2 regions of the Psychrilyobacter atlanticus DSM 19335 genome follow, and region 1 is predicted to be linked to the other one. Evidence: riboswitches for the same ligand, from Rfam matches in the RefSeq annotation. Region 1 holds a riboswitch; the other holds the start of a gene.
What was found. Region 1 has a riboswitch for cyclic di-GMP ahead of K337_RS20130 (DUF7507 domain-containing protein). Riboswitches for the same ligand answer to the same signal wherever they lie in the genome.
Positions count from the first base shown of each region.

Region 2: linked by a shared signal. The riboswitch ahead of K337_RS0115130 (DUF11 domain-containing protein) and the one ahead of K337_RS20130 (DUF7507 domain-containing protein) in region 1 are both predicted to bind cyclic di-GMP.

Region 1 is NZ_KE384548.1:964,865-980,847, forward strand. Features, by position in the region: partial or broken gene K337_RS20130 (DUF7507 domain-containing protein) at 1-2,468, opposite strand, end outside; cyclic di-GMP riboswitch class I at 2,612-2,687, opposite strand; cyclic di-GMP riboswitch class I at 2,780-2,855, opposite strand; gene K337_RS0116475 (NusG domain II-containing protein) at 3,001-3,375, opposite strand; gene K337_RS0116480 (phosphatidylserine decarboxylase) at 3,377-4,261, opposite strand; gene K337_RS0116485 (fimbrial biogenesis chaperone) at 4,713-5,384, shown strand; gene K337_RS0116490 (hypothetical protein) at 5,401-5,784, shown strand; gene K337_RS0116495 (fimbria/pilus outer membrane usher protein) at 5,891-8,413, shown strand; gene K337_RS0116500 (hypothetical protein) at 8,373-9,203, shown strand; gene K337_RS18905 (cation diffusion facilitator family transporter) at 9,340-10,254, shown strand; gene K337_RS0116510 (M42 family metallopeptidase) at 10,612-11,640, shown strand; gene K337_RS19460 (DUF8052 family protein) at 11,659-12,165, shown strand; gene K337_RS18915 (carbon starvation CstA family protein) at 12,178-13,794, shown strand; gene K337_RS18920 (DUF7990 family protein) at 13,831-14,118, shown strand; gene K337_RS18925 (ArsA family ATPase) at 14,147-15,064, shown strand; gene K337_RS0116535 (iron-containing alcohol dehydrogenase) at 15,270-15,983, opposite strand, start outside.
Region 2 is NZ_KE384548.1:698,886-714,868, forward strand. Features, by position in the region: gene K337_RS0115130 (DUF11 domain-containing protein) at 1-4,030, opposite strand, end outside; cyclic di-GMP riboswitch class I at 4,142-4,217, opposite strand; gene K337_RS0115135 (Crp/Fnr family transcriptional regulator) at 4,264-4,905, opposite strand; gene K337_RS0115140 (flavodoxin family protein) at 5,408-5,902, opposite strand; gene K337_RS18750 (YbaY family lipoprotein) at 5,935-6,324, opposite strand; gene K337_RS19405 (OmpA family protein) at 6,338-7,372, opposite strand; gene K337_RS0115160 (Crp/Fnr family transcriptional regulator) at 8,018-8,662, opposite strand; gene K337_RS0115165 (Crp/Fnr family transcriptional regulator) at 9,067-9,714, opposite strand; gene K337_RS0115170 (mechanosensitive ion channel family protein) at 9,911-10,717, opposite strand; gene K337_RS0115175 (patatin-like phospholipase family protein) at 10,777-11,634, opposite strand; gene K337_RS0115180 (hypothetical protein) at 11,798-12,019, opposite strand; gene K337_RS0115190 (RidA family protein) at 12,745-13,092, opposite strand; gene K337_RS0115195 (molybdopterin-binding protein) at 13,166-14,182, opposite strand; gene rpoN (RNA polymerase factor sigma-54) at 14,205-15,512, opposite strand; gene K337_RS0115205 (RidA family protein) at 15,669-15,983, opposite strand, start outside.

The DNA of each region.
Region 1 (15,983 bases):
ACCTTTATTGCATATGTTAATTTCTCATCTGCTTCGGCTATATCATTCGTATTTGCATCTGTTACTGTTTTTTCTACTAATAAATTTGTTTTAGCTGTTGCACTTTCTATTGCTGTCTTCGTAATATTTGAATCTTTCGTTGTACCTCCATATGATACCGTTGCCATATTATCTATTGTTTCTCCCGGTACTGTATTTAATGGATATATTGCTTTCAATTCAAAACTTACTGTTACTGATTTTCCTGCTTCTATTTCCGGTAATGTTACTCCGGTTTTTATGTTTCCTGTTGCTCCTACTAAATTCGTCGCTGTCTGTCCATCAAAGAACTTTGAGTCTAATAGGTCTGTTAATACTGCGCCTACTACTTTTACACTTGAATTATTCGTTACCTTTATTGCATATGTTAATTTCTCATCTGCTTCGGCTACATCATTCGTATTTGCATCTGTTACTGTTTTTTCTACTAATAAATTTATAATAGATAAACCCTTTACTGTTGCTGGTTCTGTTATAGGTGTTAATACTTTACTGTCAATAGTATTCGCATTAAATGTCGCAGGATATACTATCGTTCCAGCATTTAAATCATCTTGCGTTACTGTATGTGTTACTTCTGCTACTGCTTTTTCTCCCGGTAACAATACTGTTTTTGTTGGATCAATTAATTTAATCCCACCTGTATTGTCTTTATCTGTAATCTTAATATCTTTTAAAGTACCTGTACCAGTATTTTCTAGTGTCACTGTATAAGTTACAACATCTCCTACTTTGCTATATTCAGTAACAACTGATTTATCATCTTTATCTGTGATCGTTGGTGTATTACTTACTTTAAACTTATACGTTGCTGGAATTCCAGTAGCTATAGCTGTCGCACTCTTTCCTATTACGTTTCCATCTGGTTTTACAGCTCTAAAGTTTGCAGTATTTATTACCTTTCCATTATCCACATCATCTTGAGTTACTATATATTCTCCAGTTCCTATAGCTATTTCTCCATCTTCTTCTCCCTGTTTTGGTGGTAAAAGTATTGTTTTGTCCAATTGAACACCTGGTACCTTTAAATCTGAGATAGATACATCTTTTAATGTTTGAGTTCCCGTATTGGTTATACTGAATTTATATACAATTATATCTCCTGCTTTTGTATAGTTTTCTTTTGTCTTTGTATAGTCTTCTCCATCCTTTATATGATCTATTCTTTTAGTTACTTCCAATCCCTCAACTATATTTGCGTATACTGTTGCTTCTGCAGCTGCATAAAGATATTCTTTAGGGTCGCTGCCTTTTTTTGTCGCCTCTACCGCTGCAGTTCTTACTATACTCCCTTTATCTATATCGCCTTGTGTTATACTTCCTTCTATACTCGAATCAAGAACTGTTTTAGTTCCATATGTTACAACACTCTGACCAGCTTTAAGTTCGTCCCATGTGCTTTGTACAAGTCCGATATCAGATTCTCCTGCATTATCTGATATATCTATACCATCCTTCAATTTGATATTGGTAAGAGTTTCCCCCCCTGTATTTGTTATTGTTATTTTATATTTAACGGTATCTCCTAATTTATAGTTATTTCCACTAACAACCTCTTTCTTTATGTCTAATTTATAATCATTTGTCGGTATAGTTCCTCTGACTATAGGGTTACGAAATTTATGTTCATTCATCCATTGCCCTGTTGATGAAGTAAATCCAAAATAAACGTATCTCCCTCCTAAATATTCCCCTACAATATCTCCAAAGTAAGTATCTGTATAAGTTTTTATTCCATCCCTAAAAGTATATTTAAATGTTTTAGACGAAGCATCCCAATCAAAGGTAACCTTATGCCACTCTCCATCTTCCATTTCATCTATTTCTTTATAAGATGTTCCACCTTTAATTCCAGAATTTCTAGTAGTTCCAATTTCTCCCTCAGCTATAAAAGCAATATGGTCCTTTATTAAATCCCCCATTATATCACTAGGGCATTGTGGGTCATAATTAGGATTTGTATAAGTATCAAATTTAACTCCAAAGGATTTTTCAAATTTTCCTCCTAAGTCGTTTCTACCACCATAACCTATATTTTGTCCATTTCTAGCATAGTTCATATCTTTATAATCCGAAGATTTAAAAGCAAAGGCCATTCCATCTGCTCCTATATCAATGTTTCCATTTACATCAACATATGATGAATCCGTACTACGGTTGGGATATTGAGTCTCATAATCTTTAAGACTCATCGTTTTCCTGTTCCCCAAATATATCTCATATTCAAAATGAAAATCTTCATTTAAATCAAACATATTCCGTGACCAGACTGCACCGACTTTATACCCTTCATCAGGGGTTATCCTTACCTCACTTCCACTTTTTACCGCATCTTCATAGTATAGAAAATTACTGTAGTTTCCATTAACCTCTTTCCCCCATAATGACATTGATATAACTAATAAAAACAATAAAACTATTTTCTTCATCTTTCCTTCTCCCCTAGTAAACTTAATATTTTATTCTATATCTATTTTAAATTCATAATTCCAAAGATTAAAAAATCCTTAATGTAACCTAAAAAATAAGCTAACAACCGTTATTTTATATAAAAAAATACAGATCCCGTAAGATCTGCAACTGGCTGCCATTTTAAAGGCCCTTTAGTTTTGCGTCACAGGATTTCTCCTGTTTTGCCAAAAATTATATTTTTTATTCTTTAAAAATTAAAAATTCCTTAAACAACCTAAAAATAAGCTAACAACTGTTTTTTTTCATAAAAAAATACAGATCTCGTAAGATCTGCAACTGGCTGCCATTTTAAAGGCCCTTTAGTTTTGCGTCACAGAGTTTCCTCTGCTTTGCCAAAAATGATATTTTTTATTTTTCCACCTAATAGGATAACATTTTCTATATATATTTTCAAGATTTTTATGAAAAATGTATGTATTATTTAGAAATAAAAAAAATGAATTCTATATTTTATAGAACTCATTCTTTTCATTATATTTTAAACAGTCTCTATCGCAGGATAAAATCCACCTCATCCTCTTCTTTTCCTACTATCTTTATTAAAAGTTTATCCGGAACTCCTATAATAGTCTGCCCAGATCTCTCTATCCACCCCTGCTTGACACATAACTTCCTCGGTGAATACGAAGAAGTTACCCTTATCTTATTATCTTTTAATTTTATTCCTACTCCTCCAATATCTGTATCAACATAGAATTCCTTCTCTGCTTTTTGGAGTTTATATGTGTATTTCAATTGATTATTTACATATATTTCAGCTCTCTCTGCCTTAGTTTCCTTAATTTTATGGACATTCATGCCTAAAGTCAAAAAAATCCCTATGATCAATCCATAGATTATCAGATCTCCCCTTTTAAAATACATCTTATTCTCCTATTTTTTCACCCATATAAACCTTAGTTTCATAGCCATTTTTTGTATTCTTTAAAATATCATCATCTATCCTAACCTTACCTTTTTCAAACAACAACAGTACCGAAGATCCACCAAAGGTAAAGTACCCCTTTTCCTCTCCTTTTTTTATATCGCTATTAGGAGTATAGGTCTGTTCAATTCCTCCTACCATGGTAGCTCCTATCTCTGAAATCAAAATATCCCCATATTCACTGGTTTTCAGTGTAGTCAATTCTCTCTTATTTTCACAGAATACTCCAAAATTATCTTTTATTGCATAGGGGGATACAGAATAATAATATCCATCTATTTTATTTCTACTGCCAATTTCTCCAGCAGCAGGAAAATGATATCTATGATAATCTGCAGGGGCTAACCTTACAACTATCATACTTCCACCCCTGTATTTTTCCCACAACTCTTTATTATTCAGATATTTTTCTAAACAAAATTCAGTCCCTTTCACAAAGAATTTATCCCAATCATTGATCTCTTGAAATCCTATTGCCTTTCCATCAGCAGGAGAAACCAATCCATCCTCTATTTTTCTTGCATTGGGCTTTAGCTTTCTGTAAAAAAAATCATTAAATGAAGTAAATTCTCCTACTTTCTTTTGAGATTCACTCATATCTATATGATTATCCCTCACAAAATCTTCTATCTTATTGATTGAAGTTTTTTGATCCATCAATTTCCCATAAAAAGAAGACAAACATTTTCTCTTTACCAGCAATTCCAAAGGTAGTTTCCCAAATGGATTATGGTATAAAAATTTTAAAAAACTTTCTCCCGGGACATTTTCAACCAATATCTTATTTGTTTTTCTATCTATATATTCAATCTTATCTAATTTCATATTTTATCTCTCCTATCAACTCTTAGTTTTTAATGGTTATCTCATATATTATATCATAAAAACACATGTATTTAAAAAATATTACATTTCATATGAATTTTATAGTGATCTTTATCTTTTTTATTTTTAAATAACTTATATTATCAAATTCAATTCAATATTTAAAAGATTATTTAATCAATTTTATGTTTTTTAACCAAATAAAAATTCATTTTTTCAGAGCCAATTTAAACCTAAAAAAATATAATATAGACTATAAAGTCAATACGTTATATAAATATTTTTTTTACTCCCTGTAATTTTTTCTTTAATTATATTAAAAAATATAATTACATTTTTATATTATTTTATCATTGCTTTATTCTTACAAAAATGTTACAATCTTTTGTAAAAACTTAAATTTCAATTAAAAAATAATTAAAAAAACTAACTTAAATAGGGGGAATCATTTATGAAAAAAATAATAGTAAGTCTATTAGTAGGTTTAACTGTCTCAGCCAATGTCTTTGCCATATCAATATCACCTAAGATAATCGAAGCTAAATTAGTTAATCAAGAAGTATTCAAGGAAATCAGGGTAAAAAATGATACCAATACTCCAAAGAGATATAAAGTATCCATAATCAAACCTATTAATATTGGTTCTGATGATTATTATATCGGGAATCATATAGAATTTTATCCTCCCATACTAAACTTAAAACCCAATGACACTAAATCAATAAAATTACTTATAGAAGACTTTAAAGACCTTCAAGATGGTGAATATAGATGTTATTTATCCCTCGATGAAATAACACCTTCAAATGCAAAGGGAATATCCATAAGGATAAATTTGAACTCTGCCATCTATGCCAATAAGGGAAAATTAAATAAAAGTCTCGAAATTAATGACTTTAAAATTAATGATACCCACGTCCAAGGAGTCATAGAAAATAAGGGGAATACGTCACTAAAGATCATAGCAAGATATCTAATGGATGACGGGACTACAGTCGATCATGAGTTTTTTATTGGAAGAAAGGGAAATCACGACCTTAAGTATAATGGAAAAAATAAGGTTGTTCAAGTGGATTTACTGGACAGGGACACTAAGAAACATATAAAAACATTAAAAATTTAAAATAGGAGGAAAATTTATGAAAAAATTATTATTAGGAGCGTTACTGGTTGTGGGGTCGATAAGTTATGGAGAAGCCACTGCTTCGACAGAGGTAAAAATTACAGCAAATGTTGTGGCAACAGGTTCAATAGAAGTTCGACAGGGTGACGCAAAAGTAACAGACCTTGTCTATGATGGTACTGAAGAAGTACTCAATGTTGTATTTACAAGTACCAATAAGACTACATTACAGACAATAACCGCAAAGGATATTACCATGAAGAATGGTGATGAAAATGAACAGTTTTTAATATCTGTCAATGCGAATAATAGCTCAGTAACTCTAGAAAAACAAGATCTCACAAAAGTAGATGATGGAAACTTTAATGGAACACTTATTGTTAAGGCTACATATCAATAAAAATTTAATGGGGTACCTAGTATCCCATTATTTATATTCAAGTTATATTTTATAAACAAATAAAATTACACTCTGGTATTTTAAACATTGTAACAAGGAGAGATCGATGAAAAAAAGAATTTTAATTGTGGCTTTATTTATTTTTAGCTGCCTTACCTATTCCAATGAAGAAATCCCCTTAACTCTTAAGGTTAAATCCTATGAACAGGGGTTTTTTAAAGTTATTAAATCAGACAGCAATAAAATATATCTGAGTTTTTCAAAATTCTTGTCGGTCATTGAAAGCAATGGATATACAAATAATAATGGGTTGCTTAAGGCAGAGGTGAACAGCAGCGATTTTATCATTGTTGATACGAATAAACAGACGATCTTATTTAATAATAATAAACAAAATTTCTTAAAAGAAGACCTTATGACTATCAACAAGGATATATATATATCCACCGATATATTGGGAATTCTGGGAGAAGTTAAATACGATGAAAATTCACTGACCCTTGAATTACAGCCGAACTTTGAATTAAAATATGAAACTATGAATCTTATATACAATAAGAGAACTAATCTGGAAAATAATAATAATAAACCAAAAAAACTGAGAGGCAGAACAATATTTATAGAAAATAAAATATTTACCCTAGGAAGGTTAAAACTTAACTATGAAAATTCAGATTTGGGAAATGGTTTCGACAACGATACCCTGTCAATTGATTATACAAATAGATTATTATATGGAAATTTTAACACCTCATTGGATCTTACCGATGGAGTAGATTGGGATACCTGGAATCTTAAATATGATAAATCATTTTTACCTTTTTTAAAAAATAAAGAACTAATCTTTGGGGACAGCTACACTCAAAATGACAACCTGTCCAACCATGAAATAAGGGGAATAAGTCTTAAATCTGCTAAATTTACCACACAATATGGGAAAACCGATATAACAGGTTATAGCAACAATGGGAATATAGTTGAGTTGTATAAAAATAATCGACTTTATGAATATCAAAAAGTTAAAAATGGGAAATATATTTTTAAAGATATAGACGTATCCAGTGATACAGATCTCAAAGTAAGAATATATGATGAGAATAATAACTATACAGAAGAATTTATTACGGTAAAATCATTTGCCGAGATACAGGAAAAAGGACAATGGGACTATCAGTTTAACTATGGAGAAAACCGGGACATCGATCAAGATCAGCTCGATCTCAGATTATTATATGGTGTTGCTAACAGACTTACTGTAGGGGGAGGATATCACCAGCTGGCAAATAGATACATCCCGAAAGATGAAAATAAATTTATTGAAGGTATAGGAATCTGCAGGTTATCAACTAAGATACTTCCAACCACTGCTAAGGCAACCTACCAGCAAAACTTAAAAACCGAAAAGATAAATAAATTTATAGAAATAAAAAGTGAACTTTTGGGGCACGATATAACCATTGAAAGCAGAGATTATGAATATCTACTGGAAGACTATTATAAAAAAATAAGTCTCAGAGCAAACAACAGGATAGGAGACTATTCCTACCGCCTTGAAACAACGAAAGAATATTACGATCTCTATAAGATAAATGAATTAGATGTTCAGGCTACAAGGTATTTCGACAGATCCTATATAGAGATTGGAAGTGATTATGAGGAATATGACGGCAGAGATATCAATAAAACCACATTGAATTTAAAAATTTCAAAGTCATTTACTGAATTGACAGCTATTTTAGAAGCTTCCAACACCTGGAAAAATAATAGAAAAGATGAAAAAGAAGTCGGCCTGAGGATACAAAATTACTCTTCTGATTCCCCACTGGAATATAGTTTGTTTTCCAATACGGACCTGAATAAAAAGTATGAAGTAGGACTTGAAATTTCATATGACCTATACAGCGGCATTACCGGACTGTTTAATATGATCGGGGATGACGGTAAGGATCATTCTACAGTAGGAGTAAGGATTGAAAAAACAGTTATCCTCGAAAAACCACTGGCCAACACCAAATCCACCAATATTGAAAACAGCTGGATCTATGGAAAGGTTTTTAAAGATAATAATGGAAACGGTATTATGGATCCGGGAGAAGAACCCATGGAAGGATTCATAAAGGTCAATGGTAAAAAATACATTGTCAATAAAAAAGGTGAGTATCTCATAGATAATGTAAGCGACTATGATTATACTACCTTAGATCTATCCCGGTATAAAATAAACCATATGTACAGAGTTAAGGACGAACAAATCAATGTCTATGGAAAGTCCGGAGCAGGATTGAAATTGGATATTCCTGTAAAAAGAATTATGAGTATAAGTGGTGAGGTAGTTACAAATAATATGTCGTTATTAAAGGATACCTATGTGCAGCTCTTAAAAGGTAATAAAATTGTCAAAGAGGTCAAAGTTGATTGGGATGGTTTCTATATGTTCGAAGAGATAACAGCCTATAATTATGATTTAAAAGTTGTATATAAAGGTTTGGAAAAATATGAAATCGACAGGAATGTTCTTAAACTGGATATCCACAATAAATCTTATATAGATAATATTACTTTTAAAATTATGGGAGAGGAGGAAAATAATGAAGAGACTAATTATAATGTTATTCTTAGTTGTAACTAGTATTTCATTTAGTCGAAGGTATGAAGCAGTAGTCCTAAATGGTAAAAAAGAATATTCGGTATCTATGAAAATAGATTCACATGAGAGTCAGATCAATTATCATGAAACAGGATGGTATATAACAAATACCAGTAGAATTTTTAATAACGGATATAAAATTGACTATATAAAAATTGAAAAAGATGGAGATATAAAAAAAGGTATTGTTCCTATAAAGCTGGTAGTAAGTAGCAGTGACTCTGAAAACTTACTAAACGGCCCATTATTACAGGTTATTCAAGCCGAAATGTATTTTAGACTAGGAATCCCTGATAGACCAATAGCAGGAAGACAGGATCTACCATTAGGTCTGCAGCATTTTACCTTTATAAAAAATATCGATGAGGTTATCATAAAGCAGACTACGGAAATTAATTTAGGAACATTATATAGTGGAGAAGAACTCTCACAATCTCTCCTCTCAAGGAATAGGCTTATTCAGATAAAATATAACACATATGGTCCTGGAGGTTATGTCCCTATGATGGATATAGACGTCAGTGGTAGCGGAATCACTAAAAATCTAAAAATTACAGGAGGAAATTATGATTATATAAATAAAGAAATCATTCTTGTCAATCAAAGAACAAACTCCAATGATTCATTCAAAATAAATGGTACTTATACCGTTAATTTTAAAGATCCCGGCAATGGATATATAGATTTAAATACCTATAGAATTTCCGGAGAATATCCAAAAGACTATGGAATATACAAAGCTGTTGAAACTATCAATATAACATTGTATTAAAGAAATAAAAAAGATGATTTCTATAAAATATAGAAATCATCTTTTTTTATTTTTTTCCCCTCCATTTAAAAGGTCATTTCTATCTTTCTCTGTATATCTTGATTGAGAAGTTAAATGTGTTTCAAAGGGGGAAAAGATGAGGGAGAAAAAAATACTATGGATCATAACCTTTAACTTAATAATTATATTTTCCGAGATCTTATTCGGAATAATTTCAAATTCATTTGCATTAATAGCAGATGCACTGCATAATGCCGGAGATGTTATCGCCATAGTTATCACCTATATTGCATTAAAGTTAGGTACGAAACAGACCACCTTCAAATATACCTTTGGATTTTTACGATCTGAGATGATGGCAGCCTTTGTAAATACCCTATTTTTATCTATAACGATGATCTATATGATCTATCAGGCAGTCTATAGGTTTTTCAACCCGGAAATCATAGAACCACTCTACATGATAATTGTGGGAACCATTGCAGTAATTGCAAACGGCATCAGTGCTTATCTTCTAAACACTATGAACACCTCTACCCATACCCACCATGAGCATCATCACGAACATAGGGATGCAAACATTAAGTCAGCTTATCTACACATGCTCAGTGATGCACTCATCTCGGTAGGAGTAGTAACAGCCGGTATTTTTATTTATTTTTTTAGAATTTATTATATTGATTCTATTTTGACTATTGTTTTTTCACTCTATATCCTGCGTCATTCCTATCCATTATTAAAGAAAAGTTTTTTATCCCTCATGGATACGAATATTACAGATATCTCTCCCGAGGAATTAGATAAAGTCATTAAAATTGATGATAACATCATTGAATACCATGATTTACACATCTATAAACCCAGCTCAAAATATAATTTTATCTCATTTCATATAGTTTTAAAAAATAATAATTTAATTTTAAAGGAAATAGAGGAGATGACTGGTAAGATTAAACACAACTTAAAAAAATATGATTTTAATCACATACTGATCCAGGTAGATACAGACTCCCACATAAAACATAAAATTAATTGTGAATTAAAGGAGTAGCTTTATTTTGCCCCCTTAGCCCCTGTTGGGGCTTTTTTTATCAAAAAAATTGTCTAAACTGCAAAAAATGTGGTATTAAAATAGAGGAAATACTTTTTTATTAAAAACATTTAAATAAAATCATATTTATACAACATTTTTTTCTATTTCACCCCTCAAAATACGAACTTTCATAACAATAAATTGCACCTAACTTAAAAATATGATAAAATCATTTAAGTTTTTTTAACAATCACTTATTTCATTTTAAGGATATAGAAACTAATAAAAACATAAAAAATTTTGTGGTTAAAAGCAGCAGACACCACATCTTAAAAGATATAAAAAAATCTAAAACTAAATCAGGAGGATACAATGATTAAAATTGACTGGGATTATATTATGCAATTAACAACAGAACTTATGGAGATTCCAAGTCCCGGGGGGCTTACTTATGATGGGATAGAAAGGTGTAAAGAGGAATTTAAAAAATTCGGCCTCACTCCTTGTCTCACTAAAAAAGGAGCCCTAATCGCTCAAATGGATGGAGAGGAAAAGGGAGAAGTTACCATGATATCTGCTCACATCGATACTTTAGGAGCTATGGTAAAACAGATCAAGCCCAACGGTAAATTAATCATCAACAATATCGGAGGATTTTCATGGAACAGTGTCGAGGGAGAAAACCTTACTATCCATACTTCTAAAAAAGGAAATTACAGCGGATCTCTCCTACCTATAAAATCTTCCAGGCATACATATGGTGAGGAAGTTACTACCTTGGTTAGGGAGCAGGAAAATGTAGAGGTGAGGATCGATGAATTTACAGCTTCTAAAAAGGAAACAGAAGATTTAGGAATATCCATCGGAGATTTTGTTTCCTTTGATACAAGAACTATATTTACCTACAATGGATTTTTAAAATCTCGTTATATAGATGATAAAGTATGCATTGCCCAGTTATTCAGTTATATTAAATACCTCAAGGATAACAATATCAAACCTAAAAATAAGGTTTATTTTTATATTTCCAACTATGAAGAACTAGGCCATGGTGTATCTGTAATGCCAGAGGATGTAGACCAGTTTATTGCCCTGGATATAGGTTTGGTTTCTGACTATTCCAATGGGGATGAAAGAAAAGTTAATATTATAGCTAAAGACAGTAGAACCCCCTATGATTTTAAACTGAGACAAAAATTAGTGGATCTATGTGAAGAAAACCAGATAAAATATACTGTAGATGTGCATAACCGATATGGTTCAGATGCATCCATTGCAGCTACCCAGGGATTTGATGTGAATTTTTCATGTATAGGTCCCAGTGTCGATTCCAGTCACCACTATGAAAGAACTCATAAAGATGGAATAATTGAAACTATAAGGCTTTTAATAGCTGTTCTATAATTTTTAGGAGGAATATATTTGAAAATCCAAGATTTAACAGAAAGAATCATCGATAAACTCTCCTCTAATTTTGATATAAAAAAAAATGAAATATTAGATGGAATCCAATATGATTTTTCAGGTATTTATATAGAGGAAACCAATAAATATATCCTTTCAAAAGAAATGGTCTATGATTCATTTTCAAATAATGAAACAGTCCTTTGTAAAACATTTGCAGAAGATGAATTCTCAATGGATGTTGATACTTTAAAAACGTATATAATGAAAAATTTAAATTTTTTTAAGGGGGAAAAAGAAAATCAAATGAGCAGTATGATCACATTTGTTTATATAGGTGGTCACCTTTCAGATACAGATAGGAATAGTATAAAAAAATTTAAATTTCATAAAAGTTTTTTATTTGGAATAAAGGGCTGGATCAATACAAAAGTAATCTATATAGATATATTTAATAAAGAGATTATTACAAACAAGATGGGAAAGAAAGACATGGTATTTTTTAACAGTTTTTTAAATGATTAAAGGAGGAAATTCATGAATTCTGTATGGTTATTAGTTGTTACAATTCTTATTTTTATTGTAGCTTATACTGTCTATGGAAATTATCTTTATAAAAAATGGGGGATCGATCCATCGAGGAAAACCCCTGCTCACACTATGCGTGATGGTGTAGACTATGTCCCAGCCAAAGCTCCTGTTTTACTTGGACACCATTTTTCTTCTATTGCCGGTGCCGGTCCAATTGTAGGTCCTATCGCAGCAGCTATATTCGGGTGGGTTCCAGTTTTACTTTGGATCATAGTTGGAAGTATTTTCTTTGGAGGAGTACATGATATGGGATCATTATTTGCTTCCATTAGAAATAAAGGAAAATCCCTGGGAGAAGTTATCGGGATCTCAATGGGATCAAGAGGAAAAAAATTATTTGCAATATTTGCATGGCTTACCCTTATCCTGGTTGTAGCGGCATTTACTAATATCGTTGCAAATACATTTGTCGCTGTTCCCCAGGCTGCAACTGCATCCCTGTTGTTTATAATTTTAGCTATTGGATTTGGTTTCTTTGTATACAGAAAGGGGTTTAGTCTAGCTGTTGGTAGTATAATCGGTGTAATTGCTCTTATAGGTTGTATATTTTTAGGTAATGTTTTCCCTATCAGTCTGAGTAAAAATGTCTGGATGATTGTCTTACTTGGATATATATTTATAGCTTCAGTTACCCCTGTATGGATCCTATTACAGCCTAGAGATTACTTAAATTCATTCTTACTATACGGAATGTTAATCGGTGGGTTTGTAGGTATATTAATTATGAGACCGACTATTAAGCTGGCTGCTGTTACTTCATTTAATATCAATGGAAAGCTTTTATTTCCAATGTTATTTGTTACTGTAGCTTGTGGTGCAGTTTCTGGATTCCATTCCCTTGTAGGTTCAGGAACAACATCTAAACAATTAGACAATGAAAAAGATATTAAAGTTGTTGGATATGGTTCTATGCTGATTGAAGGAGTATTAGCCGTTATTGCTATAATAACAGTGGCTTATCTATCTAAAGGTAAATTTACTAGTCTTTTAGGAGCAGGAGGTCCTATCAATGTTTTCTCCGATGGTTTAGGTACTTTTATGACTTCTTTTGGAGTAGATTATAGTATAGGAAAAAGTTTTACCGCTTTGGCTATCTCTGCATTTGCATTGACATCTTTAGATACAGCTACAAGGCTGGCTCGTTTTATCTTCCAAGAGATGGCAGCTGATATAAAATCTCAGGATAATCCATTGACTAACAAATATACAGCTACACTTATAACTGTTTTAATAAGTGGTTTTCTAGGATTTAACGGTTGGACAACTATATGGCCAATTTTTGGGGCAGCAAATCAATTACTTTCAGCTCTGGCTCTTTTAGCAATAGCTGTATGGTTGAAAAAAATGGGTAAAGAATACAGGATGGCACTATTTCCTATGATCTTTATGTTTGCTGTCACATTAAGTGCATTAACTCTTATTATTAAAGCTAATTTAAACAACTATATACTCTTGGGATTTGCAGTAGCTCTATTTATTCTAGCAATCATCCTTATTATCGAAGCTAAAAAAGCTTTTGCCGATAAAACTGAAATTTTGGATATAGAAAATGACAGCGAGTAGCAAATGTTTTAATTAGAGATTCAAAAGGATGTAAAAATGAATATAAAAAATAAAATGAAATTAATAAAAGATATAAAATTATTTTTTCAGGGAGCCTTTAACTATAAACATATGTCTACAAATAAGATTGAAGAAGCTTTAACAGATGAAATTGATGAATTTTTATTTATTTGTTTTTCTGAAAACTTAGGAATTGAACTTCCAATTAACTATTATACCTTGGAATTACTACCATATTTAGGGGAAGAATTAGGTCTTTGGGAAGAAAAGATGATCGACAGAAAAAGTGTTTGGGAAGAAAAAGTTACAGAGTGTCCACTATAATTAATCTAAAAAAACGGGAGGTGAAACAATGAGTAAGATAATTTTTGTAGGAGGAAAGGGAGGAGTTGGAAAAACTACCTGTGCCTCCTCCCTGGCATGGAAATATTCTAAAAAACATAAAGTTTTATTAGTTTCCACAGACCCGGCACATTCAACCAGAGATCTTTTTGACATTCCTCCTAAAAGAAATGAAGATTTCTACACCTATTCTCAAAATTTACATATTTTGGAGATCGATGGGGAAAAAGAATCCGATATATACATCTCTAGGATAAAAAAACAATGTTGTGAGATGCTGAGTCCGGTTATTTTATGTGAGGTAGAAAAACAATTAGACACTGCCAGTATCTCTCCTGGAGCCTATGAATCTGCTATCTTTGAAAAAATGAGTCAGCTGATCTTGAAGAATAAAGAATATGATTATATAGTTTTTGACACTGCTCCTACAGGACACACTTTGAGGCTGATTACATTTCCTACATCTATGAATACATGGATGGAGAGTCTCATAAAAAAAAGAAAAAAAATTCTCATGTTAAAAAATATGAAGTTTAACAAGAAAAATAAATTTAGTAATGACAGGGTTTTAAATATCTTAGAATCCAGACATAGTTGGATATCCGATATCAGTAAGGTTCTCATGGATCCTTCCAGGGTCTCCTTTAACTTTGTTATGAATGCTGAAAAATTATCTTTCTTAGAAACAAAAAGAGCAGTTAAAACTTTAGATGAATATGGAATTAATATCGATAAAATTATTATCAACAGACTCCTCCCAAATTCTTCCGATCCATTCTGGCAGGGCAGAAAAGATAAGGAGAGTATGTTTGTTGATATGATCTTTCAAGATTTTAAAGAAAAAAACCTTATCCCTATTCCATATTTTTTAGAAGAAAATACCAAGATATTAGAAACCATTGGGAATTTAATAAAAAAAGCAACGTGACGTTGCATCCAGATAACCACAACTCAGGTTTTTATAATTTTTATTTTATAAACTTTATCTCAAAATCCTATATTTATTTAGTAAAATAGTAGCATTATGCCCCTTGCAGGTATAATTTCCTAGATAACAATAAAACAGAAAAAGACTCCCAGAAAAAATCTGAGAGTCTTTTTATTTAAATTCCTTTTAGAATTAAAATATTTTTCTATATATTTTTAGCTGTTGTTCCATAATATGCTGCTAAATAGATCTCTTTAATATCTTCTGAAGATGTATCTCTTGGATTTGTAAGGGTACAAGGGTCATTGAATGCATTTACACTCATTCTTTCAAGTATCCCTTTAAATTTATCTTCCGAAACATCAACTTCATCTATCTCTTTTAAAGATAGAGGGATTCCTACTTTTTTATTCATCTCTTTAATAGTAGCTACAATATCATCTACTTCTAGCATTTTTTCTATTTCGTTAAATCCATCTGTAGATTTTCTATTATATTCTATAACATATGGTAATAATACCGCATTTGCAAGTCCATGAGTTATTCCTAATTCTCCACCAATCTTATGTGCCATACTATGTACTATTCCTAAAGAAGCACTTGTGAAAGCCATTCCTGAAAGTGTAGACGCATTATGCATGTCCTCTCTTGCTTTTATGTCATTTCCATCTTTATAAGCAGATGTAAGACTTTCGAAAACCATCTTAATTGATTCCATAGATAGTGGTTTAGTATAACAAGTGGCAGCATTAGAAGTATATGATTCAATAGCATGAGTCATTACATCCATCCCTGTATTAGCAGTTATATGAGCCGGAGTTTTAGAAGGAATAATCGGATCTAAAATTGCAATATCTGGTGTAATCTCATAGGATACCAATGGATATTTAATCTTATTTACAGTGTCTGTTATTACAGA
Region 2 (15,983 bases), 270 kb from region 1:
GGTCTATATTATTTGCATATCCATTTGCACCACCTTGAACTACTATAGTATAAGTTAAGTTTTGGCCAGGAATATATTCTTGTTTATCAACCGTTCTAGTCAATTCCCCATAATCTCCGCCTCCATTAAGTTCTACAGAAGCTTTTGCAAATTTATCGTTGTTGTTATCGATTAGAAAAACTTTATTTTCCATTTTTCCATGTAAAACACGATTACTAATTCGTGTTTTGACATCGTATTGATAGCTCCCATTTGCAGGAATCGTTGGTTGATCGTTGATATCTCCACTACCTTCGGTCCCATTTTCCCCTGTCCAATTAATCTCGTCAAAAGGATCTCCAGCAAAAATATCTACATAGGGATTCACCCCATCATTAGCTAAATCCACTTTAATATCACTAAATTTATCGCTAACTGTATAACCTGAAGCTTTAAAATCTATTGGATCATTTGTAGTATTAAAAATTGTTATAGTATAACCAAGAGGTTCTCCTGGAATATAATTAAATTTATCAGCAACTTTAGTAATATATAGACCATCGTTTGTACCATCTAACTCAACAGAAGAAGAATAGTCGTTCCCACTTTGAGTGTCGTGTACATTAGCAAGATTTGAGATCATTTCGCTAGGTAAAACCGTCGATTTCACTAATGCTTCTATATGATATTCTACAAATCCACCAGGTTTTATATCTGTTAATACATCAATATTTTGAGTGTTTTGACCACTTGGAATACGATTATTAACATCAGCATTACTTCCTCTATATCCACTTGTTCCTTTATCTCCATCTGTTTTAGTTGTTATAGTCCAATATTCAAATTGGGTATTATTAAAAACATCAGTGACATGAGCATCATTAGCATATCCATTCCCATTATTATCTACACGAATATCATAATTAACTATTTGACCAGGAAAAAATTTAAGATTTGTTGTAGATTTTACTATGGCTAAATTAGGTTGCCTAGGTAAGGTTATAGCATCAATATTTATAGTCGAACCATTTTTAGGAGTTACAGTTCCTGTGTTTTTTATTGCTCCATAGGGTATATGATCTATTGGATAATCTTTTTTCAAGGTAGCTTTAATAATATATTTAATTGTTTGGTTTCCACTTAAACTAGTTGTTTCATCTAAGATCCCATCAAATACTTTAGCTCCTTTAGGAGAAGGACTAGTACTGCTGCATCCTCCACTGTCGATAATTTCCAAAGTATATGATGAGAAAATATCTGTAATTTTATTTCCGTTTAACAATTCAACTTCAATGTTAGTTAGATCATCTCTTATATCTACTTGCTCTATATATCCACCATTTACATTATTTAAAGTAATTGTATATGTTAAAATATCATTTCCATCAATAGAAGCATAATTTCTAACATCCACTGTTTTTGTAGCCGTCAAATTCGATGGATTAGATACAATACCCTTATCAGCAACTAATAACCCATTTATCGTTGCTTTATTTTGTATTCTCCCAGTAGCTTCACAATTTATAACGGCTTTAATTGTATATGTTAATTTTGTATTGGGGCCTATTTGTGCTGTTTTCATATAAGGGTTATCTGGATCTATATTATTAGGAGACATCAATGGTTCACTTATAATTCCTGAATGCCCACTAGCTGGTCTTCCAGGGGAAAGTCCTTCTAATTTTGAAGTAACCTCCCAACTAGAATAAGCCTTTACCCCTGTATCAGAAACAATTTCTGATAATAAATCTACTACTTCTATATTCTGAGCATACCCATTTCCTGTATTTTCAATAATAACTTCATAGGTCATCTCTTCATTGGGACTATAATTTGTTTTATTTACAGTTTTTACAATTCCTAATTCAAGAGAAGACATCACCACACCTTCGTCATTTTCAATAACATTATCTCCATTGATATTATTATCAACTATCTTTCCAACTGCATTTTCTTTTATTTTAGCTTTTAATTGATATTTTATAGATTCACCAGGTGCAATATCTAAATTAATATTAATGTCTGCATCTGTTACAATATCTGTTCCTGGTTTAGTTCCATTAATTGAACTAGTAGGATCAACTGTTGTAAGTGTCCAACTTTCAAAGGCAGAGCCTCTAATAGTTTGACCATAGGTAGGGCTATTAATATTAATATCTAAAAGATCCGTTTCTATATTAGTTATAGTATCCTTCAGATTAAAATTATTGATGAAATGAGCTGTATCAGTATTTGTCACAAGAATATCATAAGTTATTTCATCACCAGGTCTATATTCTTTTTGAGATATAGGATCAATTTTTTTAGTGATTTCTACTCCACTTTCCTCTCCTAATTTCTTAGGTGTAGTAATAGCATTAGCAGTCTTAGGAAAATCACTATCTCCACTAGGTGAAGTTACTACTACTTCATTATTTATATCTCCTATGGCACTAGGATTAGTCGGAATTATTATTTTATATTTCAAATATTCCCCAGGTGCAATATAAACCCTATCAGTTAAATCTTTATTACTTTGTTGGGAACCAAGAGTATAGTTTTTAGAGCTACTATTATCTCCAATGTATATAAGCTCAATAATTCCTATTCCAAAGGGATTTCCACTAGTAATGTCAGTAGAATCAAAATAATTTGTATTTTCATTAGCTAGTAAAGTTTTAACCTCGCTTAAAAGGTCTTCGACTATATATTCCTCTCCATATCCTCCACCATTATTTTCTATTTTTATAGTATAGGTCAAACTATCCTCTGGAAGGTAATCCTTGGTTTTATCTACTTTTTTTGTTACTACTATATTAGCTTTTCCAGGATCAACAACAACTTCATTACTAGTTTTAGTGTTGTTATCTCTAGTAGTTTCAATAATCGTAGCTGTATTTCTTATTTCTCCTATAATATTATTATTAATTTTAGCAGAAATAGTATACTCTACCCATCCATTAGGAGCTAACTCAGCTGAAGTAGCTACTAAATCTCCATTAAGTGGGTTACTAGATAGACCAGAGTGAGAACCTGAACTTACGTTGGCACTAACGGTAGTATTAGACATATCAAAGGCTAATCCATCACTTCCTGCTGTTGTATTAGCTACAATAGTAGATAAAAGATCTGTAATATCTAAACCTTTTACCTTGTTTGTTTTATTATTTTCTAGTCTTAAAGTATATATAAGCGGTTCCCCTAAGGTGTACTTTGATTTATTGACACTTTTAAAAATACTATAATCATAAAGTATCCTTGTATGAGTGACTGTAGCTACTTTATCTGTTCCAGCTATTGTAGCTTTAGCTTTATTTACAATAGGGTAAGATTGAGTATTATTAACTGTACCAGTAAGGGTATAGACTATGCTTCCATTTGGTCCTATTATTGCATCTGGAATATCTAGTTCCATACTCGGTAGGTTACCATCTGAAACTTTTGAATCTGTTCCTATACCACTGGTAGACACTACAAGATCTACATTACTAAACCCCAAACTAGACAGATCATCTAAAATTTTAATATCTTTAACTGTTTTATTACTGCTATTAGTTAATTTAATCTTATATTCTATTTTCTCCCCATTGTCATATTCAGTTGTTGGAGAAGTTTTACTTAAACCAATGGCAGCACCTTGATCTAATTCTTTTACAACTACATTAGAACTTTCAGAAATTCCTGCACCCATGACTTTAGAAATATTAGTAATATCTCCATTAGCATCAATGTCTAATTCAACCTCCAAAGTATATTCTATATAACTATTTGCTCCCACAGTAACATCTGAAGCATTAAATTTTTTATTATTAAAACTATAAGTTTTACTGCTACTGCCTATTCCTTCATCTACAGACACAGATTTTTCTATAAGAGGTAAACTACTCATATCATCATTTACTGTTAAATTTCTTACTTCTACAAAATCATTATTTTCTATCCTTATAGTATAGGTGAAAACTTCTCCAGGTATATATTCTGATATACTTGCGTCTTTATTTATAGTTATTGCCCCTAAAGCATACGCTGTTGTTATTAAAAATAACATAATTTTAAGCAACTTTCTTTTCACTTCTATTTCCCTCCTAAATAAATTTAAAATATATATTATATTTCCCTTCTTACTTAACTCTTTCTAACTTTATTCAGTTCAAAATCTCAAAAAAATACAGATCTAAAAAAGATCTGTAACTGGCTGCCATTTTAGAGGCCCTATAGTTTTGCGTCACAAGATTTCCCTTGGTTTGCCAATGAGTTTAAAATATATTTGATTGAGAGATCCATTTAATTTATTCTAAAAGCCTATCAATGTAAATAATCTATATAAAATTCCTTTAATCTTTCGTAATTTAATATTTTTATGCTATTTTTAGATTTTTCAATTATGCCGTCCTTTAAAAATTTATTTATAGTAGAATAAAATCCATTCCCACTGATGTTTAAGCCTTTTATTACTTCATTATAATTTTCAATATATATATATCCCTCTTTTGACTTTTTTATTAAATAATAAGCTATAATTCCTTTGTTCCCTGAAAAACTCCTTATAGTCATTACTTCTACAGTTTCTACCCACCGTTTAGAAGTTATATTTAGAATATAATTACTAAACTTTACACTTTCCTCTAACAACCTTTTAACCATGTTAACATCTAATTTTATAGCTTTTAAAGTGTTTGTTGTAACTACTGCATCTCCCGCCCCTACTCCATTCAAAAACTTCATTATTCCTATAATATAACCTTCTGAAAGAATAGAAGCCGAAGCCAACCTTATTTTTTCTAAATTTTTAAAAAATCTAGCTTCTCCTTCTAATATAAAATAAAATTTTTCTTCTTCTTCAATCAAAGTTATAATTTCATTTTTTTTATAAATTTTTACTTTAAAATTTTTCCTTTCTTCAACGGTTAATAAGTTATAAAATGGAAATTTTTCTTTATCTTTCATAATTTCAACTTTTAATACTTATTAGTTTACAGTGTTTTTTTTCTTTCGCCCCTCAATCCATTATAATTTTTGAAATAAATAAAAATCCTCTCCTTATTTTGTAATTTAATCTTATTTATAATAACAATTTTTCTATTTTCTATCCCTACCTATAGAGATTGTTTTTTGATGATTTATATGTTATAATTATATTTTTGTTTTCCTTTTCTTCCTATCGCTATACTGATATAAATTAAATATTTTTTAGAATGCACTTCCCAATGTACTTTAACTTTGTTTACACTCGTAGTATTAAATCTTTATCAAAAACCCACGGAATAAATACTTTTATTTAGTATCCTACTCCATGGGTTATAATTTAAATTAGTAATCTATCTAAAACTTCCTATTTGAAAAACAAACTGCATCAACTAAAACACTAAGGTATAAATTCCTAAATATTATATATCATAGTATTTTTAATAATTTTAAGTGATATTTTATTGATTTTAAACTTTAAAAACTATACTAACATTTTAAAGTAGTTATAAGCATTTTCAAAATCTTTTTCATCTGGATGTTTAGCAGCTTCTTTCCATCTTTGGACATTCCCTTTGCTAGCTGAGAGTGGATTTTCAGCCGGAAGCTCTGACATCCAGGAAATTAATTTAGGATCAATTGCACCCTGGCAGTGGAAGTTTCCAATGAGGGTATTTTTATTATCCAGGAACAATTTATCTATATTTTTTATGCAGTCATTTGCATGATCAGAATTTGGATAAGCACCCAATGTAAAGAAATAAGCTATTTTTTTCTCTTTTATAGTTTCTATGAATTTAAGAGCCTTTGCATCTGCGGTCCCCTTATCAATCCATGTCCCGACAATAATAAGATCATAATCAAGATTATCTATATCTTTGATGTCACTAATTTCTCCTTTAGGAAAAGCCTTTAAAATAGACTCCGCGACCTTCTTGGTGTTTCCTGTTTTACTTGAATAAGCAATTAGTGTTTTCATTGTTACCTCCGTTATGTTTTAAATTTGATGATTTATTTTGTTTTTTTCAATATAATTACCTTTTCATCTTCTTTAAAAGGATCATATGAATCTGTCGATGTAAAAAGTAACTTTTCGTCTTTCATAATCTTAACTCTTACGTTGTATCTATGGTTTTGAATAATATCTTTTTCAGGAAAATCAATTGTTAGTTTATAAGGTAAATTCCCTGCCGGTATCTCTTGTTTTGCTATTTCAATACTAGGTGCATCTGCTTTAGAAACATCTTCTAGTATTGCTATAACTTTGGCTCCAGGTAATAACGCTATCCTCTCACGGTAAGTTGCAGTTATATTTATACTTGATTTTTTTTCTTTATCTAAATTGGAATTACAACTTACTAATGTTAAAATAGATAAAACTATTAATATTATTTTTTTCATTGTTCCTCCTATACTATTTAGCTATAAAATTAACTTCTATTCTTCTATTAGTTTTTCTTTTATTGAGAGTAGAGTTATCAGTTAAAAAATTAGTTTCTCCTAATCCTTCTGATATAACTTCAATATTTTCATTATTGATTCCTTCTCTTATTGCTTCAGCAGCTTTATCTGCTCTTTTTTTAGAAATTCTTAAATTAGCTGCTTCTGATCCTGTATTATCTGTATAAGCCCTAACTGTAAGAGTCCCAGACTCTTCGGATAAATCACTAGCAATATTTTCTAAAAATTCTTGATTGACATTCATAGGTTTGTTTTTATCCATAGAATAACCATCGGCAACAATCACGTTATTATATTTTTTTAGGATTTCGGTTCTTTCATTTTCTTTAGCAATATTTTCAGTCTCTAAAGCAGCCGCTTCTTCCTTTGTTTTATTTTCTGCAGCTATTTTAGCAGTTTCCTCAGCTTGTTGTTTTTCATACTCTGCTTTTAATGCCTCTTCTTTTTCTCTTGAGATTACATCTCTCTTATTTTCGCCGAATTTATAACCAAATTTGATTGATGCCAGGTTAGCTCTATCACCTGAATACATATGAGAACTTCCACTTAAATCCATAGATTCATAAAGTGCTTCTACAGTAATGTGACCAAATTGTTTTCCAACTCCTACAGCTCCATAAAATCCATCAATAGATTCAGAAGTATCGTACATAGCCCATCCAGCTCTCCCTACTAAATAAAATAAATCTGCTCCTATTCCATATTTACCAGTTAAATACACAGGAAATGCATTACTTTTTGTTTCAGCTAATACATTATTTTCTCCTCCAGAAAATTCAGATTTCCACTCCATTCCTATACCATAATCAAATGGGCTATTTTCTGCATTAAATAATAGTTCTGCTCCTAAACTTCCACCTTGATCAAAACTTGAAGATGAATTATTTCCTTCTCTCCAAGGTTCAAATCCACCTTTTAGTTCTAGTTGTGCCCCATAAGAAACTCCAGTAATAACTAAAGCTGCTAATAAAATTGATATTTTTTTCATTTTTTCCTCCTTATAATTGTTTTAACATTAAAATTGTACCTATTAGAAAAATTAAAATAAATTAATATTCTATTAGGAAATAATTATAACAAATCAAAATAAAATTAAAACTCACCGTTGAAATTTATTTTTTTTAAAATTTATGATATAATTAAAGTTTTTATATTTTTATACTCATTTTTAACAAACAAAATGACCTTACACATTTTAATAAAAAAATCAATCACTATAGGTCGTTATATTTGAAATAAATTTTATTATAATCTATAAATATAAAAATAAAGATCACTTAAGTGTATATTTTGATAATTTATGAAGGGAGATATTTATGGAAAATAAATTAAAGAAAAAAACAAAATGTTTAAAATGTAAAAGAGTGTTTGAAACAGAGATAGACTCTTGCGGAGTCCCTTATAATAAAATTTGTAAAGGGTGTAAAAAAAATAGAACATCACAGAATAGAGGTATTCTTTCCAGTTTCCAAAAATCTTATAATTGAGATAAATAATTAATAAAAAAGCTTTCAGAAAATTATATTCTGAAAGCTTTTTTATTTGCAGTTAAAATAGGAAAATAAGATAATTCAGAGCGTATCTAAATCTTTGAAATGTTTCTACTGCAATAAATTATTTAAATATATTTTTATTAATTTAAAAAATCCATATAAAGTTCTTTAAGCTTTTGAGCATCTAAAATTTTTATACTATTTTTTGATTTTTCTATTAATTTATCTTTAACAAGCTTATTTAACGTACTGTAAAAACCATTATGACTAATATTTAAATAGTCAATAACTTCATCATAATTTTCTATGTATAAATATCCATTTTCAGAACATCTAATTAAATAGTAAGCAATTATTCCTTTAATCCCAGAAAAATTTTTTACTGTTAAAGCCTCTACAGTTTCCATCCCACGTTTTACAGCTAAATCAAGTAAATAGCTATTAAATTCAAGACTTTCTTCTTTTAATCTTTTAATTATATTAGGGTCGATTTCTATCACTTTTACAATATCCGTTGCAGCTATAGCGTCACCAGGTGATCTTTCCCCTGTTAAAAATACCAATATCCCCAATATGTATCCCTTAGATAATATTGAAACCCCCATTAATTTTAATCTGTCTAAATTTTTAAAAAGTTTTACTTTGCCATCTAGAATGAAATAATATTTTTGTATATTTTCAAAAGAAACTAAAATTTCGCCTTTTTCATAAACTTTTAATTTTAAACTTTCTTTTTCTTCGTCTGTTAATAAATTGTAAAATAAAAAATTTTCTTTTTCGTCCATAGTTTGCTCCTTTAATTTTAATAATTTTTTATTATTCATATAAATATCCATTTATAGATTTGATTTTGAAACTAGAAGTTTCTAAAATTCAACTTTTACCATTTTCATAGATTGAAAATATACATCCCAATAATAAAAAATACTGCATCAAACACTGTATACAGTGTTTAATATTGAATCCGCATACTCAATTATTTCCATAAAATATCTCGACCTTCTAAAAAATTTTCTTATGCTCTAGCTGCCCCAATGAATACCGTCTTTATTATAATAATACAACCAAGGCAATACTTATCCTACTTATTAAATTTTTAGAATAATTGCTTTAATAGAACAACCTCAGTTATTAATATAAGAGATCCTAGAAAAACACAAAGCTATTTAGGCTATCGAAAATTAAATAGTCATTGATATAAGAAATCTGTGTAAATATCTTTAAGACCTTGAAAATCCAAAATTTTTATACTATTTTTTGATTTTTCTATTAATTTATCTTTAACAAGCTTATTCAATGTACTATAAAAACCATTATGACTAATATTTAAATATTTAATGATCACATCATAGTTTTCAATATATAAGTAACCATCTTTCGAATATTTTATTAGATTATAAGCAATTATTCCTTTAATCCCAGAAAAATTTTTTATTGTTAAAACATTTACAGTTTCCATACTACGTTTTACAACTAAATTGATTAAATAACTATTGAATTCAATACTCTCATTTTTTAATCTTTTAACTACATCATATTCTATTTCAACCACTTTTAAAGTCTCACTTAAGACTACTGCTTCATCATTTGTTCCTTTTCCTGTTAGAAACCTTAATAACCCAACTAAGTATCCTTCTGTTAATATTGAAACAGATGCTAGTAACATCTTATCAAGATTTTTAAAAATTCTAACTTCCCCATCTAGAATAAAGTAAAATTTATGTACATTTTCAAAATAAGTTAAAACCTCTCCTTTTTCATAGTTTTTTATTTTCAAACTTTCTTTTTCTTTATTTGTTAATAAATTATAAAATAAAAACTTCTCTTTATCGTCCATACTTAGCTCCTTTAAATTAATTTTTCATTTATAATAACATATTAATAGTAAAAAATTAATTTTTTTTAAGAATTATTTTGATATTTTATTAAAAATTAGGATATATAGTCATAAAAGTTATAGTCATTCTTTCCTTAAAAAATAAATAAAAAATCAGGAGTATTTCTCCTGATTTTTTATTTATTCTTATATTTTTTTACTTATCCATATGAATATCCATTTGCGGATATGGGATGGAAATTCCTGCTTTATCAAATTCAACCTTTGCCATTTTCATAGACTGGAAATAAACATCCCAATAATCAGGTGTGTTACACCAAACACGATATACAATATTTATCGATGAATCAGCATACTCTATTATTTCTACGAAAATATCTGAACTTTTTAATATTTTTTCCTGGGATTTTGCTATTTCAACTAGTACTGCTTTTGCTTTATCCAGATCGTCATTATATCCTACACCAAAGGTAATATCTACCCTCCTTGTTGAGTTTTTAGAGTAGTTCATAAGGGTTTCATTGGATAATTTCCCATTAGGGATAACGATTCTCTTATTATCTAATGTATTTAAAAGAGTAGCAAAAATTTGAATTTCTACTACGATCCCGCTAACTCCATTGGCTTCTATAAAATCACCGATTTTGTAAGGCTTAAACAGGATAATTAATACTCCTCCTGCGAAGTTAGCTAAACTTCCTTGTAGGGCAAAACCAATAGCTAAAGAAGCCGCACCTAATACTGCTACAAATGAAGCCGTTTGGATACCTAAAGTTGAAATTATTACAATGAATAAAAAAGTATATAAAAGTGTGTTAACAATAGAATGTAAGAATTTTCTCAAAGTTATCTCTGTTTTAGTAATCTCCATTTTTTTATCAACTAATAACATTAATTTACTAATAACAAACTTCCCTATAATCCATATTATGACAGCGTATAGAAGCTTAAGACCATAATCGACAAAAAGTTTAGATAGATAGTCAAAATCTATATTTTTCATGATGTACCTCCTAAAATAAATTTAATATAAAGTATTATAACAAAGATTTCAGACAAAAATTAAGTTTTTAACCACGAAAGTATTTCGTTAGAATTATTTTTAGCATCTTCATAACCTAATTTGTATAATTCTTCTATCTTTGAAATATTTTTTTCTAACCGTTTCACCTCAATATTTTTACTAGGTCTAAGAATGTATGCTTCACCTGTATTTTCAAATTTTTCTATAGTTTCCATAGTTTCGTTATAAATTTTATGACGATTTATAAGTGCTTTTGCTACTCTTGGATGTTTAGAATAAAAAAGATTTATTAAAGGTTTGCATTTAAGTGTCTTTTTTATATAACCTTTACCTTGAGTTAGTATTATAAGATGTTTTTTATTTCCAATTTTAACTGATTCATTAATTGGTATAGGATCTGCTATGCCTCCATCTAAATAAATTTGGTTGTTTATATTTACTTTCTTTGATAAAAAGGGTAGACTGGTCGACGCTATAAGTGCAGTAATAATTTCATCAAAACTTGATAAATTATCCTTAGAAAAAAAATCTGTTTTCCCAGTTAAACAATTGAATGCTCCTATTTTAAAATCTATTTTTGAATTTTTAAAAGTTGAATAATCCAGTGGTATTAATTCTTTAGCCATCTTAAAATGAGCAAAATCAGGATCAAATAAATTTCCTTTTATAATAAGGTTTTTCAAACTCATATATCTTTTGTCGTTCATATATCTTTTTTTTATCATCAAAGAACGCTTTTTTTGTTTAGAGATATAAGCTGCTGGAAATAATGCCCCCGCTGAAACGCCTACAAGAGATGAAAAATATAAATCCTGATCTATAAAATAATCTAAAACTCCTGCGGTATATATCCCTCTTAGCCCGCCGCCTTCGCAAACTAAACCGACATTTTTCATTTAATTTTCCTCCTACAACTCTTTATTATAATAATAGATATAGTATAATTATTTTTTATAAAAAAAATATATATGCCTTGTTTTTTATTTTACGATATAGAGCAGCAACGCTTATTCCTAAAGCCTCTGCTGCTCCTTTTTTTCCTCTTAACGTATCACCTTTTCATTCTGATAGAAGTATTTGAAATAAAAACATATATAGTGATGTTAGCACCAAATAAATTCCGATTAACATGTATACTTTACGAGTTTTTCTTCTCCCAATTAATTTAATCATCTTTTTTGCTTTTACGTGCCCATAAAATTCATCTAAATCTTTATGGGCTTGTAAAAATAAGTACCAGCCTGCAATAAGTACTGAAATCATAATTATATAATTCCCCATAATAGCCTCCTTGTTCTTTTATAAATTAACAGTTCAACTAATCTAGTTTATCATAATTAAAATATTTCAATCCCTCCCAACAGTGATTGCTTTACAACACTTTATATGCTATAAAATTTATTTATTTTTAATATTGAAGGTGAACCTCTTAATACCGACCTTAAATCTCTTCAATATATTGGATGTTATCTTATGAGAGCTGTTATTGCTGAATATCGAATTATTAAATTTGTGAACAATGAAGTTACATCTTGATATATCGATGTAGTTACTTAAGAAAAAATATTTCTAATTCTTTTACTATTTAAATTTATTGGAAGCCTTATTCTTCATATTAAACCTAGAGGTTTTAAAGCAATGGAAAATATGGATTTTATACCCGTAACATTAAAAGTAATCTCAAAGAAAAATTTAAATTTCTCTTTAAAAACACTTTATGGAAGAAACCCTTTAACTTGTTCTAATTATTTTTCTAAACCAAAGTTAACATCATCTCATCATAAAAAATATAGTGATCTGTATCCCCTTAGATTTCAAAAATTAAATATATCACCTTAACTTAATTTTTAAGTCTTTTTTTTATGCAGTTTTTCTAATAATCCAGTGCTTAAAACACAGCTTTTAACTTTAAATACTACTTTATTGCAAATCTCTAACTAGATTTGCTTTTATAATTTCTAATATAATAAAAAAGAAGAAGAGATGTAAAATCCCTTCTTCCAATCTTATACTGCTGCTACAACTGAAACTTCTACAAGTAACTCTTCTCTTGCCATTTTAGCTTCTACACATGCTCTGGCTGGAGTAAACCCTTCATTTACCCATTTATCCCAGATTTCATTCATATCTTGAAATAATGACATATCCTTAACGTAGATAGTAGCAGATAATATCTTATCTTTGTTTGTTCCTACGCTGGCTAGTAATTCATCTATTTTTTCAAGTGTTGTGATTGTTTGTTCCTTCATTCCTTTAGTAGAATCTTTGGCCACTTGTCCGCACAGATATACTGTATTATTGTGTACCACTGCCCTACTCATTCTTTTCTTAGTTTCATATCTTTTGATTTCCATATTATCTTCCCGCCTTTTTATTTATTTTTATCTTTAAGCCTATTTATACAGACTAAAGTTGTTGACTTATCTCTTATTTTCCAAAACTGCAATTTGGGTATCTGCATACTTCACAACTTTGACACAGCCCCCCTTGACCATATCTCATAATGTCTTCCATATTCAATTTTTCTCCGCTTAGAACCCTAGGTAATACTAGATCAAATACCGTTTTTTTACAATACATCACACAGCCAGGAAGACCCATGATTGGGATTTCATCTAAATATGAAAGTAGAAACATGGAACCTGGAAGAACAGGGGATCCATAACTCACTAATTCTCCTCCTAGTTCTATTATAGAAGCAGGTGTTAGATCATCTGGATCCACAGACATCCCGCCGGTACAAATAACCATTTCAGCACCATTATCTAGGTGTTTTCTAATAGCATTCTTTATCATCTCTTTATCATCTGAAACTATTATCTGACCAATAACATCACAACCATATTCTTTTATTTTATCTTCAACTACAGGTCCAAATTTATCTATGATTCTCCCATGGTAAACCTCACTTCCTGTTGTTACAATTCCTGCCTTCATTTTTTTAAAAGGTTTAACATTTATAAGTTTTTGATTTATAAGAGTTTTAGCTTTCTCCATTTTTTCTTTTTTTATGATAAGTGGAATAATTCTAGCTCCTCCCACCTTTTCCCCTTTTTTTACTGGGATATTTTCAGATAATGTAGCAAATGATACTTGGCCCAGCATATTTAGTTCTAAGAGTTTTTCTTTGTTTACTTTGAGTAATCCGTCAGCCTGTGCATAGAACTCTATCTTACCTTCTTTAATTTCTTCACTTAAATAGATATTTTCTCCACAACCAATCTCTCCCAAGATAATAGCCGCTTCATTTTCATGCATCTCATCATCTTTCATTTCAAATATATAGATGTGTTCTTTACCTAGTTTTAAAAGTTTTTCAATATCTATCTCTCTTATGATATCTCCCTTTTTAAAAGCTCTGCCTTTAAATTTTCCAGGTATTATTTCTGTAATATCATGTGAAAGGATATGTCCTATTGAATCTTTAACATTTATTTTTTTCATAACCCTCTCCCTATATTTTTATTTATTTGACTTCCTTCATGTATTCCCCTATTCTATTGTTTTTTGATCTTCGTTTTCGTTTTGAAGATGATGGTAATAAGATTTCTTCCCTATATTTAGCAATTGTTCTTCTGGAAATTTTTATTTTTTCTTTCAAAAGTAGTTTTGCTAAAGTTTCATCTGAATAGGGTTTATTTTTATCTTCTGTCATTACTGTTTTATAAATAATGTCTTTGATATAATCTCTTGTCATTTCATCAGTAGTACCATTATTATTTCTGGGTTTAAATTGCTTTGCAAAAAGATCCTTTAGAGTCATAATTCTTCCATCTATATCTATATCCCTGTTTTTTATAGATCTTGAGACTGTTGATTGGTGCATTTCAAGAGAATCTGCTACTTCTAAAAGTGTTAAAGGTTTTAGCTCACCACCTAGAAAGAATTCTTTCTGCCTTATAATCACTTCTTCAATAACTCTTTTCAAAGTTTCTTGACGTTGTTTGATACAGCTTATTATAAACTCTGCTCTTTTTCTGCATTTTGATATATATTTTTCATATTTTTTATTCCCGCAGGATGATTCTGATTGCTCTATGAGTATTCTAGGAATAACTTGTTCATTTAACTTTATATTTATGTTTTCACCATCTACTTTTACATATGCATCAGGAATAAGCTTCTCTCTTCTCTCTTCTATATAATACCCATTAGAAGGTATCGGATTTAAGCTCTTTATTCTTTCTATTGCTTTAATCATTTTTTTCATGTCTATCCCAACACTTTTAGCTATTTTTCGTTTGTCTCCATAAGCTAAATCCTCTAGATAGTCTTCTATTATTATTTTTTCATATATTTCATCCTCATTTAATTGTAATAAAAGGCAACTTTTTAAATCATCTCCCGCTACTCCTATAGGATCAAAACCTCTTACTATTTCTAAACATTTCTCAAAATCAAATTGATTATAAGGATGCCTCAACCAATGGCTAATATATCCCCTTGAATCTATATTATCAACTATGTATTCACATATTTCTTTCATCCTTTGAGTAAGACTTAGTTCTCCTATTTGAGAGTATAGATGGTCATAAAAAGATATCTCTTTTTCGGTAACTTCTCCATAGGGATCATACTCACTATCTTTATAACTGTTTCTTCTTCCTATTTCTCTTTTTTCTATTTTTATAAGAATATTGCTTTCCTGCTCTTTTTGTATAAATTCATTTAATTCTTTCGAATTCATTTGAAGAATTTTTAAAGAAAGCTTCATCTTTTGAGTGAGAAATAATTTTTGCGATAAACCTATTGATAAACTATTCATTAATTCCATAGCTCACACCCCCAACTACATTTTAAATAAAAGGGTCCCTTTTGTAAAATTTTATTAAAAATAATTAATAAAATAAAGAAACTAAAATATTATTTTAGCTTTTTTATTTCATGAATATATTTTAGAGGGTGCCATAAGACACCCTAAATTTTATGTCTAATCTAAGTAATTTTTTGTAAGGTATGCTGTCACTTCGATTTCTATTTTTACATCTAAAGGTAATCTAGCTACTTCGACACAAGCTCTTGCAGGTTTATTTTTATTGAAATATTCACTGTATACTTCATTTATTGCTGCAAATTCATTCATATCTTTAATAAAAACTCCTACCTTTACTACATCATTTAATGACGCTCCAGCTTCTTCCAGGATAGCCTTTACATTTTCTAATGATTGCCTTGTTTGTTCTTTAATATCCTGAGATACTAGTTTCATAGTTGATGGAACGAATGGAATTTGACCAGATACGAA